3 regions of the Bradyrhizobium sp. cf659 genome follow, and region 1 is predicted to be linked to each of the others. Evidence: predicted binding sites of a transcription regulator. Region 1 holds the regulator's gene; each other region holds the start of a gene.
What was found. Region 1 encodes LexA, which represses DNA repair genes until DNA is damaged. Its sites were predicted from a motif close to TGTTCNNNNTGTGTTCNG; they were not measured.

Region 1 (5,620 bases):
TCTTTCCGATCGTCCGGATGATGCCGCGCCGCACTTGGCGTTCTCCATAGAAGAGCGGCCGAGCGACGGGATGAATTATCCTGCCTCGTCGCTGTTTTGCCTCCGCGCCCGCACTCGGATAGAACGTTCGCCGTTCATTCACCCGAACGTGCCTTGCAGGAGTCTTCCCCGTGGCCTTGATGCCGGTTTCTGACGCGCTCGCCGCGGTGCTGGCCGGCGTGGAGCCGTTGCCTGAAGAGATGATTCCACTCGACGAGGCCTACCACCGGGTGCTCGCGCGCGACGTCGCGGCGCGGCGTACGCAGCCGCCGGAGGCGATGTCGGCGATGGACGGCTACGCCGTGCGCGCGGCCGATGCAGCCAAGGTCGACGCACAGCTCACCGTGATCGGCGAGATCGCGGCGGGCCGGCCGTTTGCGGGATCGGTCGGCGTCGGCGAAGCGATGCGAATCTTCACCGGCGGCGTCGTTCCGGCTGGCGCGGACGCGGTCGTGATCCAGGAGGACACGGTCGCCGACGGCAGGCGCATCACGATCAAGCAAGCCGCCGTCACGGGGCGGCACATCCGTCCCGCCGGCGTCGACTTCTCCGAGGGCGACGTGCTCCTGCGCAAGGGAACCCGGCTCACCGAGCGCGACCTCGCACTCGCCGCCGGGATGAATCACCCGCACCTCCCCATCCGCCGCCGCCCAAAGGTCGCGATCCTCGCCACCGGCGACGAGCTGGTGATGCCAGGCACCACACCGGGTGCCGGCCAGATCGTCTATTCCAACGGCTACGCCCTGCACGCGCTCGCCCGCCAGGAGGGCGCAGATACCGTCGACCTCGGTGTTGCCGCTGATACGCTGGAGGCCACCACCGCCGGCATCCGCCGTGCCCGCGAAAGCGGCGCCGATATCCTGATTACGACCGGCGGCGCCTCGGTCGGCGACCACGATCTGGTCCAGCAGGCGCTGAGGGACGAAGGCATCGCGATGGCGTTCTGGAAGATCGCGATGCGGCCGGGCAAGCCGATGATGCACGGCCGGTTAGGAACGATGGGTGTGATCGGCCTGCCCGGCAATCCCGTGTCGTCCTATGTGTGCGCCTTCCTGTTCATGGTGCCGTTGATTCGCGCTCTGTCGGGCCGCGCCGTGATTCATCATCGTCGCGAGCGCGCCGTGCTCGGCCGCGACCTCGGTGCCAATGACCAGCGCGAAGATTATCTGCGCGCACGTCTGGAGCGGCGCGACGACGGCACGCTTGTCGCCCTTCCCGTCGATCATCAGGATTCCTCACTGCTTGCGAATCTCGCTGCGGCACAGGCACTTCTCGTGCGCGCGCCGTTCGCACCCAAGGCCGAGGCCGGCACGCCTTGCGAGGTGCTGCGACTGCCCGCCTGAACCCGCTGGTCATGCGCGTTCCGCGAACTTTGTCGCGTTCACGGTAAATTAAGCAGTTGCGGAACACATATCGAACATATAGTGTCCGTTCATGATTTGTTTCGAGCATCTGGCGGCTCGCCGCTGAATTCACCGTCTCGGAATCGAACGACATCAACCGGGGGATTTGGTCGAGATGTTAACGCGCAAACAATACGAGCTTCTGCGATTCATCAGCGAGCGTTTGAAGGAAAGCGGCGTGCCGCCCTCCTTCGACGAGATGAAGGACGCGCTCGACCTGCGCTCGAAGTCAGGCATCCATCGCCTGATCACCGCATTGGAGGAGCGCGGCTTCATCCGGCGTCTGCCCAACCGGGCCCGCGCGATCGAGGTGATCAAGCTGCCCGAGCTCCAGGCCGCCGCCGGCAGCCGGCGTGGCTTCACGCCGAGCGTCATCGAGGGCAATCTCGGCAAGGTGCGAGCGAGCTCCAGCGCGTCCGTGGAAGAGGGCGAGCGCCCCGTCGCGGTGCCGGTGATGGGCCGCATCGCGGCCGGCACGCCGATCGAAGCGCTGCAGACCCGCAGCCACACCATCAGCGTACCGCCTGACATGCTCGGTTCGGGCGAGCACTACGCGCTCGAAGTGCGCGGCGACTCGATGGTCGAAGCCGGCATCCTCGACGGCGATATGGCGCTGATCCAGCGCAACGAGAGCGCCGACACCGGCGACATCGTGGTGGCGCTGATCGACGACGAGGAAGCGACGCTGAAGCGCTTCCGCCGCCGCGGTGCCTCGATCGCGCTCGAGCCCGCCAATGCGGCCTATGAGGTCCGCATCCTGCCGCCCAACCGGGTGAAGATTCAGGGCAAGCTGATCGGCCTGTACCGCAAGTACTGAGCGCGCCCCGCCGGTTGGCGACCCGCGCGTTGACGATTGGAGCGGACGATTGTCCGCTCCGGCTGGATAGTCTTTCTGGTTTTGCACAGATTATCCGGCCCCTTCTCCAGCGCTACATCCTCGGCACGCCGCACGAAGCCCTCATCGCTTCGCGGCGCTGGAAATCGAGGAGACCATCATGCGCAAGATCGTTTTGAGCGCCGTCACGATGACGCTGATCGCAGCATCGGCGTCGCAAGCCTTCGCCGCACAGTCACACCAAGTCCGCAAGGCAACGCCGCCGACGACGAGCGAGCAATTGCGCAATGCCCGCAACGCCGTCGCGCAGCCGTCGCAACCCGCCTGGCAATATTCGGGCTGGTCGGCACCTGCTGGTCGCTGACGGAGACGCACGCCAAATGCACGAGAGCGGACTTTGTTCCTCGTGCATTTGAAAAAGATATTGTGATGGCAGCGCGCGGACCTAAGCCGCAGATTTGCCTACAACCGAGAAGACGCTAACATGCTTCCACTCTGATAGAGGCCTGTGCCTCCGAAGGAGGTGCGGGTTGCTATCTTCGAATGAGGAGCACCCGATGTGTGACTACAGCCTGCATGCCGTCGCGACGCGTCCCGCGGAAGTCGGCGAGACGATCGTCACGACCACCTTCCGAGGCACCTCGACGCGCGGCTTCGCCTCCGAAGCCGACATGTCCGTCGCGGTCTGCCTGCTGCCGGGGACGGAGCTCGCCTTCGCCGACAACGTCCGCTACGACAATCGCTGGATCTGGACGCGCACCATCAACTCGCGTGTCGGCAAGTTCGGCAAGATCGATCCGCACATTCCCGATCGCCATCACGACGCGATCGAATTCCCCGACGGCAAATACGTACTGGTGACGCAGCTCGTCGAAGGCCAGCGCGCGACCGTGCTGCAGTTGCCGGTGACCCAGCCCGTCGGCGAACGCGAGCACAAGCCGCAGGTCACCGCCGATGGTCGGCCGACCGTCACCCGCCTGCCGATCGGCTGACGTAGCAACCCCGGCTCGCGGGTCGGGGCCAGGATTGAAATCGCCATCGCCGGCCGTGGCCGGCGACCCGGTATGGTTTGCGTCCTGAGAATCCAATCTGCCGAGCCCCCCGCGGCTCCCCGTCGCACGAAGTTTGCGCGGCCCTGCCTGAATTTTGAACGTCCGTTCCGCGGCCAGATCGCCGATGCTGTCATTGGCTCGAGGCGGCGGACACGGTCGATGAAAACCTTCATTCGCGTCGTTGAACTCTGGGTGCCCGACCGGACGCGCATGCGGCTGGAATTCGGCGGCGGCCTCTATGGCGAAGGGCTGTCCGCGTTCAAGGCGGTGAGCGAGAACTTGCGCTTCGGATACGACGAGGGCCTTCCCGGCAAGGCCTGGGCCAGCGGCCATCCCGTGATCCTCACCAAATTCGCCAACTCCTATTTCAAGCGGACCGATCAGGCGCTCGCGGCCGGCCTCACCTGCGGCGTGGCGGTGCCGGTGTTTTCAGGCGAATTCTTGCAGGCCGTCATGGTGCTGTTCTGCGGCGACGACGAGGCGCATGTCGGCGCGATCGAGCTCTGGCACAATGATCCCGATATCTCCCACGAGATGGGGCTCGTCGACGGCTACTATGGCACCGCCGACATGTTCGAATTCAACTCCCGCCACACCAGGTTTCCCCGCGGCTTCGGCCTGCCCGGACGCACCTGGAAAGCGGGTCTGCCGCTGATCATCAAGGATCTGCACAACGCCAAAAGTTTTCTGCGCTGGGAAGAGGCTGCCGAAGTCGGAATCAATCTCGGCGTCGGCGTGCCCTACCGGACCGGCACCGACCAGACCTGGGTGCTGACCTTCCTCTCCGCGCAGGCGACGCCGATTGCGCGGCGCTTCGAGATCTGGGTGCCGAACGAGGCCCGCTCAGCGCTGGTCTTTCGCGCCGGCGATTGCAGCGCGCAGACCGACCTCGCCGCGCTCTACGCGGACAAATCCATCGCCAGGGGTGAAGGCAGCATCGGCGGAGCCTGGGCCACCGGCATGCCCGCACTCAACGACGATCTCGCGCATGACCGCTCAGCCGCGGCCGCGGAGGCCCGCGCGTCTGGACTGAGCCAGATGGTGGCCCTGCCGGTGATCGGGGCCACAGGGCTCGACGCCGTGCTGGCCTGGTACCTGTAGCCCGTCCGCTCAATCCTCGGCCTGCATGTCCGCCTCGGACGGTGTCGCGTCCCGGCTGCGGGGAGCCGCCGCCTGCGGCGCAAGGCTCGTACCGAAATCGCCCTCGCCGGCGGTCGCCGGCGACCACGGACGGTCGGTGCCTCTCGCTTTCACCGACTGAACCACAAAGCCGTCGCCGCGCCGTGTCAGCGCGAGCGCACCTTGCGCGGCGAGACGCTGCCGGTCGACCACCATCGCCGCACAATCCGGTGGCGCCGGCCGCGCCGTCACCACCAGCGCGGCGCGGCTGCAATCATCCGCCAGCGCGTCGATGCGCATGGCCAGCGCGACCAGGCGCCCGTCGGCGAGCGGTGTCACGCAGCCGGCCTCGTCGCACGACACGCCGGCGGCGAGCGAGGGACTAGCGGCATCGCGCGGATCGGCGTCTGCAGCGAGCCACTCCTTCAGCAGAAAGCCGTCCTTGCTGGCCCGGATCATTTGCAGGCGCCCGTCCCTGCCCCGGACCGCGACGCTCTGGCCGTCCCCGGCGATCAGGATATCCGGCTGCCGCCCCGACAGCCCCCAGAGGACCGCCACCAGCAGCACCAGCGCGCCGGACCAGCGCAAGGGCGTGCGCAGCAGGCCCATCACGATGATCCCCAGGCTGGCCGCGATCAGCGGCGCGATGCCGAAAGCCGGGATGCGGCCGACGGCGCCCGGCAGTGCCGCCACCCAGCGCGAGACCGCGACCATCCAGTCGATGCCGATCCCCATCAGCCACCAGAACACGCCGTCGAGCCCGAACGGCGCCGCGAGCAATCCGAGCAGTCCGGCAGGCATCACCAGCGCAGAGACCACCGGCATCGCGCCGAGATTGGCGAGCACGCCGTAGGGCGTGACGCGATGGAAATGGAAGGCGGCATAGGGCGTGGTCGCAAGCCCCGCGATCAGCGAGGCCAGAAACAGCATCGCGATCTCGCGGCCGCCCCACATCGCGATGCGCGCGGTCGCCGAATGATCGGGCGACGCAAACAGGTTCGGCATGCCGATCTGCACCAGCGCAACGAGCCCCAGCGTTGCCGCAAACGACATCTGGAAGCTCGGATGCACCAGCGCTTCCGGCGCGACCGCGAGCACGATCAGCGCCGCCACCGCCAGGGTGCGGAACGTGATGGCGCGGCGGTCGACCATGACGGCGATCAGCACCACGG
Region 2 (5,620 bases), on a different contig from region 1:
GCGCGGGTGACGAACTCCGTGTTCTCCTCGTGGATCGCCCACAGCCGGTCTTCGATCTTCTCGCGGAGCTCGGCATTGGGACCAACGAAGTGCGCGCGGGCTCCGGCCTTGGATTGCTCGACGATGCGCAGGCGGCAGGCGCCGACCTGTTCGAGGCTGCCTTCGATCATCGCTTGCGGTGCAAGCCGGCCCGCGTCCGCACCGCCGATCAGCACGCCGTCCATCGCGATCTCGTAGACCGGCATCACGGCGCGCGCGCTCTCGAATTTGAGATGGCAGGGCAGGCGCTCGGTCTTGCGGCGGTCGTCGTGCTCGCTCTGGCGCAACAGCACCGCGCAGCGCGATTTCAGCTTCTGTGCGAAGGTGGTGACCGCCTTGCCGGCGCTGGCGACGTTCTCGCCATGGGTCTCGGCCGCCTTGGTTGCGGCATCGATCTCGGCCGCGCTCTGGCCGACCGAGACGATGAACTCCGACGCGCTGGCAGCATTGCCGGAGACTTCGCTCGTGGTGGCGTTCTGCTCGGCGACCGCGCCATTGACGGTCTCGAAGACCGGGCGGATCGCCTCGATCGCCTGCGAAATGCGGTGCACGGCATCGGCTGAGCCGGCGGCGTCGCGCTGGAGCGCGTCGATCTTCTTGGTGATCTCTTCCGTCGCGCCCTGGGTCTGCACCGCGAGTGCCTTGACCTCGGTGGCGACGACCGCAAAACCCTTGCCCGCAGCGCCGGCGCGCGCGGCCTCGATGGTCGAGTTGAGCGCGAGCAGCGTCGTCTGCCGCGCGATCTGCGCGATCAGATTGACGACGTTGCCGATGGCGGCCGAGGATTCCCGCAAGCGGTCGACATTGGCGCGGGCTTCCTGCGCCGCGGCACTGGCCTCGTCGGCGAGCTTGCCGGCCTCGCGAACCTGCGCCCCGATGCCTTGGGCGGACTGGGTGAACTTGTCGGCGGCATGGGCGAAGGTGGATGCGGTCGACTGCGCGGCGTTGGTGCGGCCGGTCAGGGCGTCGGTGCGGTCGCGAATGGCCGCAAGTGTCACGGCGGTCGCTTCGGCGCCGCCGGCCACCGAATTGGCGGCGCGCTCGAGCTGGCGAATCATCGCGCCCAGCTCGAGTTCCAGCAGTTCCAGGATTTCCCTGGCAGAATCGCCCTCAGCGGCCGGGCCGGGCTCGGAATGGGCCGGCGGCTGCGCAGGCTGCGGGGCGGCCGCAGGCGCAGCCATGTCCGGCAGACGCTTCCGAAATAGTCCGAACGCCATCAGGTCTCTCTTGTCGGGGGACGATCGGACGTTATTTTCGCAGTCCGGAATGAAGTCAGGGTTAACGATGCCTGACATCTAGGCGCGAGGCATTACTGTGTTACCTTAAAGTCGCAGAGCCTCTTTGATTTCGGTGGGTTGGCGGCCTATAAGGCCGCGCTTCCCACGCTCACCTAGGCGCACGATTCCTTTACGAGACCACGCATGGCCGGACATTCCCAATTCAAGAACATCATGCACCGCAAGGGGCGGCAGGATGCCCAGAAGTCGAAGCTGTTCGGCAAGCTGGCGCGGGAAATCACCGTCGCCGCCAAGCTGGGGACGCCCGACCCCGCCATGAACCCGCGCCTGCGCGCCGCCGTGATCGCCGCGCGCCAGGAGAACATGCCGAAGGACAATATCGAGCGCGCGATCAAGAAGGCGCTCGGCAGCGACGGCGAGAACTATGACGAGATCCGCTACGAGGGCTATGGCCCCGGCGGCGTCGCCGTCATCGTCGAGGCGCTGACCGACAACCGCAACCGCGCCGCTTCCGACATCCGCTCCTTCTTCACCAAGTCCGGCGGCAACCTCGGCGAAACCGGCTCGGTCTCCTTCATGTTCGACCGCACCGGCATCATCGAATACGACCGCAGCGTCGCCTCCGACGACGCCGTGCTCGATGCCGCGATCGAGGCCGGCGCCGACGACGTGATCTCGGGCGAAGGCGGCCACGAGATCTACGCCTCGACCGAAGGCTATCGCGACGTCGCCAAGGCGCTGGAAGCCAAGTTCGGCGAACCGCGCAAGGCCGCGCTGATCTGGAAGCCGCAGAACACGGTCGCCGTGGACGACGAGACCGGCGAGAAGCTGCTCAAGCTGATGGACCTGCTCAACGAGCACGACGACGTCCAGCACGTCTACGCCAATTTCGAGGTGTCGGACGCGCTGATGGCGAAGATGGGCGGGTAGGGCCGCTCGGACGGTGCGCTCCCTCGCCCCGCTCTTGCGGGGAGAGGGTTGGGGTGAGGGGCTGCTTCTGCGCGGACGGTGATAGATGGACTCGCGGAGAGTCCCCCTCACCCGGAATCCGCGCTTCGCGCGCATTCCGGCCTCTCCCCGCAAGCGGGGAGAGGCGAAGGGCGACCCCACTTCCCCTGTTACTTTCGTTCTGTTTCTGTTTCGCTCCAAGCAGCCAGCCGCTATCACTGGCCCATGACTGCGCTCCCGATTCGTGGCCCCGTTCGCATCATCGGCATCGACCCCGGCCTGCGCCGTACCGGCTGGGGCGTGATCGAGGCCGAGGGCAACCGCCTGATCTATGTCGCCTGCGGCTCGGTGGAACCGCCGGACGACCTGCCGCTGTCCAGCCGCCTGCTCGCGATCCATGAAGGGCTCGCGGCGGTCCTGTCAGATCACAAGCCGATGGAAGCCGCGGTCGAGCAGACCTTTGTCAACAAGGACGGCGTTGCCACCCTGAAGCTCGGCCAGGCCCGCGGCGTCGCCATGCTGGCGCCCGCAATGTTCGGCATCAGCGTCGCCGAATACGCGCCGAACCAGGTGAAGAAGACCGTGGTCGGCGCCGGCCATGCCGACAAGCAACAGATCGCGATGATGCTGAAGATATTGCTGCCGAAAGCCGAGCCGCCGTCAGCCGACGCCGCCGACGCGCTCGCCATTGCCATCACCCACGCCCATCACCGCCAGAGCACGGCGCTCAGGCTGAAGGTGGCGGGGTTATGATCGGCAAGCTCAAGGGCCTGATCGATTCCTACGGCGAGGATTTTGTCATCCTCGACGTCGGCGGCGTCGGCTATCAGGTGCATTGCTCGACGCGTACACTGCAGCATCTGCCCTCGCAGGGCGAGGCCGCCGTGCTGTCGATCGAGACCTATGTCCGCGAGGACCAGATCAAGCTGTTCGGCTTTCGCACCGACCAGGAGCGCGAATGGTTTCGCCTGCTCCAGACCGTGCAGGGCGTCGGCGCCAAGGTCGCGCTCGCCGTGCTCGGCACGCTGGCGCCGTCCGACCTCGCCAACGCGATTGCGCTGCGCGACAAGGCGGCGGTGTCACGCACGCCGGGCGTCGGCCCCAAGGTCGCCGAGCGCATCGTCACCGAGTTGAAGGACAAGGCGCCGGCGTTCGCCAATGTCGATCCCGCCGTGGTGCATCTCGCCGGCGCCGTCGACGACCAGCGCGCGCCGCGCCCGGTGGCGGATGCGATCTCCGCGCTGGTCAATCTCGGCTATGGCCAGCCGCAGGCCGCCGCCGCGATTGCGTCGGCCTCGCGTAGCGCCGGTGAAGGTGCCGAAACGGCGCAGCTCATTCGCCTCGGCCTGAAGGAACTCGCGAAGTGAGCGATCCCAAGGCCAACCGCATGGTCTCGCCGGAGCGCCGCAGCGACGATGTCGGCGACACCGCGCTGCGCCCGCAATCGCTGTCCGACTTCGTCGGCCAGCAGCAGGCCCGCAAGAACCTCTCGATCTTCATCGAGGCCGCGCGCAAGCGCGGCGAGGCGCTGGATCACGTGCTGTTCGTCGGGCCCCCCGGCCTCGGCAAGACCACGCTGGCGCAGATCGTGGCCAAGGAGCTCGGCGTCGGCTTTCGCGCCACGTCGGGTCCCGTGATTGCCAAGGCCGGCGATCTCGCCGCGCTCCTCACCAATCTCGAAGAGCGCGACGTGCTCTTCATCGACGAGATCCATCGCCTGAGCCCGGCGGTGGAGGAAGTGCTCTATCCCGCGATGGAGGATTTTCAGCTCGACCTCATCATCGGCGAGGGCCCGGCGGCGCGCTCGGTGAAGATCGAGCTGTCGAAATTCACCCTCGTCGGCGCCACGACGCGTGCGGGCCTGCTCACCAATCCCTTGCGCGACCGCTTCGGCATTCCGGTCCGGCTCAATTTCTACACCATCGAGGAGCTCGAAAGCATCGTCAGCCGCGGCGCGCGCGTGCTGAACGTCGGCATGAGCGCGGATGGCGCCAACGAGATCGCGCGCCGCGCCCGCGGCACGCCGCGTATCGCCGGGCGCCTGCTCCGGCGCGTGCGCGATTTCGCTTCGGCCGCGGATGCCGACACGATCGATCGCAAGATCGCCGATCACGCACTCAGTGCGCTCGAGGTCGACGCCGCGGGCCTGGATGCCATGGACCGCCGCTATCTCACGACCATCGCGATGAACTATGGCGGCGGTCCCGTCGGTGTCGAGACGATGGCCGCAGCGCTCTCCGAGCCGCGCGATGCGATCGAGGACATCATCGAGCCCTATCTGATCCAGTGCGGCTATCTCCAGCGCACCCCGCGCGGCCGGCTGCTCACCTCGCACGCCTTCCGCCATCTTGGCCTCGCCGAACCCAATCGCGATGCGGCACAGTTCGGCCTGTTCGGCACCGACGAAAGCGACGACTGATCGCCGCAGTCGATGAACCCGCAGGTTCCATCCCGCCACTAATCCGAACGCGCGGCGAACAGGATCGCCGCACACGGACTGGAGTGGGAAGGAATGGCGCCGACGGACGACACGAGGCTGCTTAAGACCATCGCAGCCGCGCCGCAGCTGCGCACGCCCGACGAGACCGAGGCGCTGCTGGATTCGATGCCGCTTGGCGAGCTGGCGTCGATGTGGTGCGCGCTTCAGCGCGTCAGCCGTCGCGACCAGGTCGGCAGCATCTGGGCCATCAAGATCTATTTCGACCATCTGCCGCATCGCAGGCCGCAAGCCGCCCTCGATCTCGTGCTCGATGTTCTCAAGACCGAGGCCGACAAGCCGACGGTGATGCAGCTCAACGACAAGTTCCTGCTGGCGCTATTCTATGCGCATGGCACTGAGGTGATGGCGCGCGTCGAGCAGGAAACCGCGCACAATGACCGGCTGCGCTGGCTGCTGGGCGGCGTGCATGTCGGTCCCGACGATCCCTTGATGTCGCGCATTGCAGGCCTCGCCGATCGCGAGGCGTGGCATGCCGACCATCTGGCGCAGCGCACGCCGCGCGCGCCGCTCGATTGCGCCAACATGTCGGTCGCGGAGCTCGCGCGCGCCTGGGTCGAGCAATATTCCAGATCCGAGCGCGACCAGGACGACAATCTGTTCGCGATCATGGATTTCGAGCGCGACCTGCGCGAGGACGATCCCGACAGGATGATCGACCTGATCCTGGAGATCCTCAAGATCGAGTCCAACCCGGTGCTGCTGTCGCTGCTGGCCGCCGGTCCCCTCGAAGACGTGATCAGCGTCGGGACGATCGATCGCATCGAGCGCGAGGCGCGCGCCGACGCACGTTTTCGCGATCTGCTCGGCGGTGTCTGGTACTACCGCGCGCCCGACGAATTGAAGGCGCGGCTGGATGCGCTGGTCGGCGAGAGCCGATGGTAGCCTTTGTGCAGAC
Region 3 (5,620 bases), on a different contig from region 1:
GGGTGGCATCGTTGACCGGGTTGCTGAGCCGGGGGACGCTCTTGTAGGCGGAATTGCCGATCACAAGCGCGACGCGCCGTTCGGCCATGGCCGGTCCGCATCCGAGCCACACGGCAAAAAAGATCAAGAAAAACCGAAGCGCGCCCATTACAGCCCCAAATCAATCGCGAGCAGCGTATTCACAGCCTGCCGAAAGGCAAGCGGATGGTATGTGCGCTACATCACTAGTCGGGTCAGTCAGTTCCCGTCTGCTATGCGGGCGTTTAGGGGATGAGGTAATCGAATGATCTAACTTCCGCTGGTCGCCCATCGCGACATTTGCTGCGGTTGCACAAGGCAGCCAATATCGGAGCGAAGCGGACATGGTCTTTTCTTCAGGGATGGCTGCGAATGACCACGCCGGGACGGATCCGGATCTATGCCGGGCAACTCGATAGCTGAGGCATGCTTTGCTTCTACGCTGGCTTTGGCGGTTGAAGCCCCGGCGATGTGAGCCACTCGCTCATGTGCGAGCCGGTCTCGGCTTGTCTGGCTTTGCGGAGAAGGGTTTCGCGCTCAGGGCCGTGCGGGAGCTCCTTGGCTTGCTCTCTTAATCGTTCGGCTTCTCGGGCCAGGCGTTCTTCGAGAGACAGGGTTTGCTTGATCCTGCGACGATGCTGCATGACTCGCCTCGTGGCTTACGGGTCCTAACCGTTGGGTTTGAGTTCTGGCGACCTTAATATGCAGACGCGCCGCGTTCTGTTCCAAAGTGGACATTTCATGGTGTTCTTCTGGCGGAACGGCCCGGCCTTACACCCCAAACGGGTTAATCCAAACTGCGCAGGAACGGGTTTGGCTGTCCTAATTGGACACCCGCAGAACCAAATTGGGACATCCAGCGGATGCCCCTTTTGGGCAGTCACGGTTTCCCGCTAACGGGCATAAGCTGAATTAGCCCACCGGACGGATCCAGCCCCCCAGCCCCTAGTCCGGAGAGCGGGCGGCCCTACCGCGCACCCAGCGAGGCGGGGCCGCTGCGCGTGGGGCTCCCGTTTGCAAATCCTGATTAAGCCGATTGCCCCATCGCACGGGGATGGCGCCCTGGTGCATGTTGATGTGCATGGGCCGGCGGTAGCCTTGGCTGGCCCGGTACCTTGGCCCCAGCTCGCCGTTCCCTTGAGTTGGGGCCTTTTGCTGTCTGCAAGCAAAAACGCCGCCCGCTCAAATATGGCGCGGGCGGCGGCTTTCCAGCCCCAGGGGGGATGATGCAAAACCCCGGTAATCCTTCGTCTGCACACCCCATGCCAAGGTTCATTGTGCTGGAGCGCGACACTTTGATGCCGGTGGAGCTCCAGTGGGATCCGAACGTCGTTCAGCTTGGGACACTCAGGCTCAAATACGGACAGCATCCCAATCCGGGGTGCTGTCCTAATCAGGACACCCGCAGAGGCAGATCAGGACACTGGGAAATCTGGGGGCGGGGACCCTCTCAGGAACGATTGCTGGATTGCCAGGTTTTCCTGGTGCCCTTCCCCAAGGGCGACTCCGATTGGCCCCAGCTCATGCCCCCGCCCCACCCGTGCGAGCTGGGGCCTTTTTCGTTCAAAGAGGCCGCCAATTGAGGCGGCCTTACTTCGGCGGATGTAGCTCGCTCTTGAGCCAGCCCTGCACTTGTTCAGCTTTCAGGGGGTCAGGGTCGAACGTCGCGATCTTATGGTCGGATTGCCATAGCTCTATCGCGTCGTTTTCCACCAGGGACTTGGCCCGTTCCTTGGCCGCAGCATCATCCGCGCAGATCAGGTCGAGGCGCTGTTTGATGTGCCCATCCTCGCCAATCACATAGGCTTGGTACTCACGCATCTGACGGCCCTCAGCAGCCGCGATGAATGGAACCCATTAAATGCTCTTGTTCCATTCCTTGCAAGGTTCGCTACATGTTCTTTGGGATCAAATACCTTGATCTATCCCAAGGATTGGCCCGGACCTGAATTAGGCGTGAAGGCGATTATGCGCCTGTCCAAGGACAAGCACGATTTTTGGGAGAAGATGGATATCGCCTATCCGAAGTGGAACGACGCCAATCTGCTTCTGCCGTTCGACGATCTTCCTAGGCTAGGGAAGCCCAAATGAAAGAGGCCGCCAACTGAGGCGGCCCTTGCTGTTGAATTTTAAACGGCCCCAATAGGGGGCCGCCAACCCGTCTGGCGGGTTTTCCTCCAGCAGTCGGGGGGGCACCTTTCGGCTGGGGGCGCGAGCAAACGCGCAGCCGAGCCGATTGTTCCCCAAAAAGGTGTTCTCTTAGCGGAACGCCCTGGCCTTTATTCGCCACACCCAGAACGAGTTAATCCTAAACACGCATGAACAGGTTGTGGCGATTCGCGAACAAAATAGGCCACTTCGAAATTCAGCTTAGGCCACTAGGGGTTAAAACAGGCCAGCGCCCAAATCCGCAAAAGAACATATTGCGAACTAGGAACAAATAGGGTACATTGCTTTTATCGTCGGCCCGCCTCGCCAATCGTTTGTCCCCCTAGCGAATCCTCGCCATAAGGAGCACGACCCAATGTCCGCAACTGCCCTGCGTATCGTCGAAGGATCTTCCATGGACAAGAGTAAAGCCCTGGCCGCCGCGCTCTCCCAGATCGAGCGTCAGTTCGGCAAGGGTTCGGTGATGAAGCTGGGCAAGAACGACCGGTCGATGGACGTCGAGGCGGTATCGTCCGGCTCGCTGGGGCTCGATATCGCGCTCGGCATCGGCGGCCTGCCCAAAGGGCGCATCGTCGAGATCTACGGGCCGGAATCCTCGGGCAAAACCACGCTGGCGCTGCACACGGTGGCCGAAGCGCAGAAGAAGGGCGGCATCTGCGCCTTCATCGACGCCGAGCACGCGCTCGACCCAGTCTATGCGAGGAAGCTCGGGGTCAACATCGACGAGCTGCTGATCTCGCAGCCCGACACCGGCGAGCAGGCGCTGGAAATCTGCGACACGCTGGTGCGTTCGGGGGCGGTGGACGTGCTGGTGATCGATTCGGTCGCGGCCTTGGTGCCGAAGGCCGAGCTCGAGGGCGAGATGGGCGATGCGCTGCCGGGACTTCAAGCGCGGTTGATGAGCCAGGCGCTGCGCAAGCTGACGGCCTCCATCAACAAGTCCAACACCATGGTGATCTTCATCAACCAGATCCGCATGAAGATCGGTGTGATGTACGGCTCGCCGGAAACGACGACCGGCGGCAACGCGCTGAAGTTCTACGCCTCCATCCGTCTCGACATCCGCCGCATCGGCGCGATCAAGGAGCGCGACGAAGTGGTCGGCAACACCACGCGCGTCAAGGTGGTGAAAAACAAGCTGGCGCCGCCCTTCAAGCAGGTCGAATTCGACATCATGTACGGCGAGGGCGTTTCCAAGATGGGCGAGATCCTCGATCTCGGCGTCAAGGCCGGAATCGTCGAGAAGTCCGGCGCCTGGTTTTCCTATGACAGCCAGCGCCTCGGCCAGGGCCGCGAGAACTCGAAAGCGTTCCTGAAGGCCAACCCCGACATCACCGCCAAGATCGAGACCGCGATCCGCCAGAACTCCGGCCTGATCGCCGAGCAGATCCTGGCCGGCACCCCGGAGCGTGACGCCGACGGCGAGGAGCCGACCGAGGAGTAAGTTTTAACGCGAAGAGTTTTTCGCGAGGAGCGGGCGCTGAGGACGTTGAGTTGCCGACGTCTTCGGGGCCCGTTTCGTTTTGCGTGGGGGTGGGTGCGTTCGCGATGAAGCGTATGATCCTGACCAGTTCGTCCGGCGTCGGTCTCACCTACGCCGATCGCGCCGACATGGTTGTCCCGCTCATCTTTCGGTTCGTGTCAGGACCGCTGCCCACGTCGTACCGCCTCGATAAATACCTCAAAGGGGGCTCTTTCAGAGGCGATCCGGAGGTGCGTTGGTCCGATCTTGTTGCCCGGTCTCCTGAGACCGGTCTCGCGCACAAGGAACTCCCGCTGGTCTGGTTCTGCGAGACCTGCGGCGTCGAGCTCATCGAACTGTGGTTTGATCCCGCCCCGAACAATCAATTGCAGCTGATCTGGATCCTCGATTATCTCCGCGCCGAACCCTACATGGCCGAGCGCCTGAAATTGCGACTCGTCGATTTCGATTTGCTCGGCGCAGACGTCGCCGGGCTTCGCGAGCGTACCGTGCGGGCGCTCGATGTGACGGAGCGCGACTTCGAGGTTGCTCGCATGGCCTGGGAGGCCTACCGCGCGCCAACGCCGGAGCTCTGTTTCGGGCTCCTGAGCAGGGATTTGCCAAGGCTGCCGTTCCTGAAACCGGCCCTGGAGCAATTGTTGGCCGAACTGCCGTCGCCGACAAATGGATTGGGCGCGACGGAAGCGCGGCTTCTCGAACTGATTGCGAGGGGACACAACCGTACCAAGGAGCTGTTTCAGCCGGGCGGCCTGCTCGAAACACGCGTGTTCGACCAGTGGGAGCTCGGCCCTTTGCTCGAAGGGCTCGCGTCCGGTCCGATGCCGGCGGTCGCCGGTCTCGATCCGAAGCTCGCAACGCTCGCTCCGCACGATGCGCGAGGCCGCAACGCCGCCTATCGCCGGAGCCGGCTGTTGCTGACGGACTTCGGCAAAGCCGTGCTTGCGGGCCGGGAAGACTTCCACAGCCACAATCCGATCCGGCGCTGGTGGGGCGGCACGCTTCTGACCAACGAACGACTTTGGCGTTGGGACGCGCAAAGCCGCTCGCTGGTCGCGCCTTAAGCTAGGTTGTAGGGTCGTGTAATCGCATATGACTTTTGGCAGGGCCTGAGCGCGCGCCTCGTCCTTCGAGACGACCGCTCCGCGGTCTCCTCAGGATGAGGCTAAGCGGCATCTTTGCCGGTCGAAAATTGCTGCTGCGCCCTCTGTCCTCGTCCTGAGGGCCCGCCAAAGGCGGGCGTCTCGAAGGATGGGCCGCAGAGCAGCGGCCTCAAATGCGATTGCCCTGGATTGTAGGGTGGGTCACGCGTTCGGCTAATCCACCCTACGAATCCCTTACTCCGCCGCTTCCGCGTAGTCGCTCACCGGCGGACACGAGCACACCAGATTGCGGTCGCCATAGACGTTGTCGACGCGCCCCACAGGGCTCCAGTATTTGTCGGTGCGCGAGACGCCGTCGGGGAAGCAGCCCTCGGCACGCGTGTAGGCGCGATTCCACGCATCATCCGCGATGTCGTGCACGGTGTGCGGGGCTTGGCGCAAAGGCGACGCCTCGATCTTGAAGCGGCCGGCCTCGACCTCGGCGATCTCCTTCCGGATCGCGATCATCGCCTCGCAGAAGCGATCCAGCTCCGCCTTCGATTCCGATTCGGTCGGCTCGATCATCAGCGTGCCCGGCACCGGGAAGCTCATGGTCGGAGCGTGGAAGCCGTAATCGATCAGGCGCTTGGCAATGTCGTCGACGGTGACGCCGCTGGTCGTCTTGAGCGCGCGCGGGTCGACGATGCACTCATGCGCGACGCGGCCCTTCTCGTTCTTGTAGAGCACCGGGAAATGCGCATCGAGCCTTGCGGCAATGTAGTTGGCGTTGAGGATCGCGATTTCGGTGGCGCGCTTCAGGCCTTCGCCGCCCATCATCAGGATGTAGATGTAGGAGATGGTCAGGATCGAG

Region 2: ruvC (crossover junction endodeoxyribonuclease RuvC) is a predicted target of LexA. The motif match lies at 2,403-2,420, and genes of this name have one in related genera.
Region 3: recA (recombinase RecA) is a predicted target of LexA. The motif match lies at 2,433-2,450, and genes of this name have one in related genera.

Annotation. Positions count from the first base shown of each region.
Region 1 covers NZ_FOQJ01000001.1:244,727-250,346, reverse strand. Annotated here, with positions in the region: gene BM118_RS01215 (molybdopterin molybdotransferase MoeA) at 171-1,382, shown strand; gene lexA (transcriptional repressor LexA) at 1,558-2,259, shown strand; gene BM118_RS41060 (hypothetical protein) at 2,438-2,641, shown strand; gene BM118_RS41055 (hypothetical protein) at 2,835-3,269, shown strand; gene BM118_RS01195 (GAF domain-containing protein) at 3,489-4,430, shown strand; gene BM118_RS01190 (ComEC/Rec2 family competence protein) at 4,440-5,620, opposite strand, start outside.
Region 2 covers NZ_FOQJ01000003.1:770,212-775,831, forward strand. Annotated here, with positions in the region: gene BM118_RS17675 (methyl-accepting chemotaxis protein) at 1-1,256, opposite strand, end outside; gene BM118_RS17680 (YebC/PmpR family DNA-binding transcriptional regulator) at 1,461-2,207, shown strand; gene ruvC (crossover junction endodeoxyribonuclease RuvC) at 2,451-2,978, shown strand; gene ruvA (Holliday junction branch migration protein RuvA) at 2,975-3,592, shown strand; gene ruvB (Holliday junction branch migration DNA helicase RuvB) at 3,613-4,644, shown strand; gene BM118_RS17700 (DUF6869 domain-containing protein) at 4,738-5,607, shown strand.
Region 3 covers NZ_FOQJ01000013.1:50,979-56,598, reverse strand. Annotated here, with positions in the region: gene BM118_RS34625 (caspase family protein) at 1-148, opposite strand, end outside; gene BM118_RS34610 (hypothetical protein) at 1,609-1,839, opposite strand; gene BM118_RS41910 (hypothetical protein) at 1,936-2,109, shown strand; gene recA (recombinase RecA) at 2,543-3,631, shown strand; gene BM118_RS34600 (hypothetical protein) at 3,736-4,731, shown strand; gene gcvP (aminomethyl-transferring glycine dehydrogenase) at 5,005-5,620, opposite strand, start outside.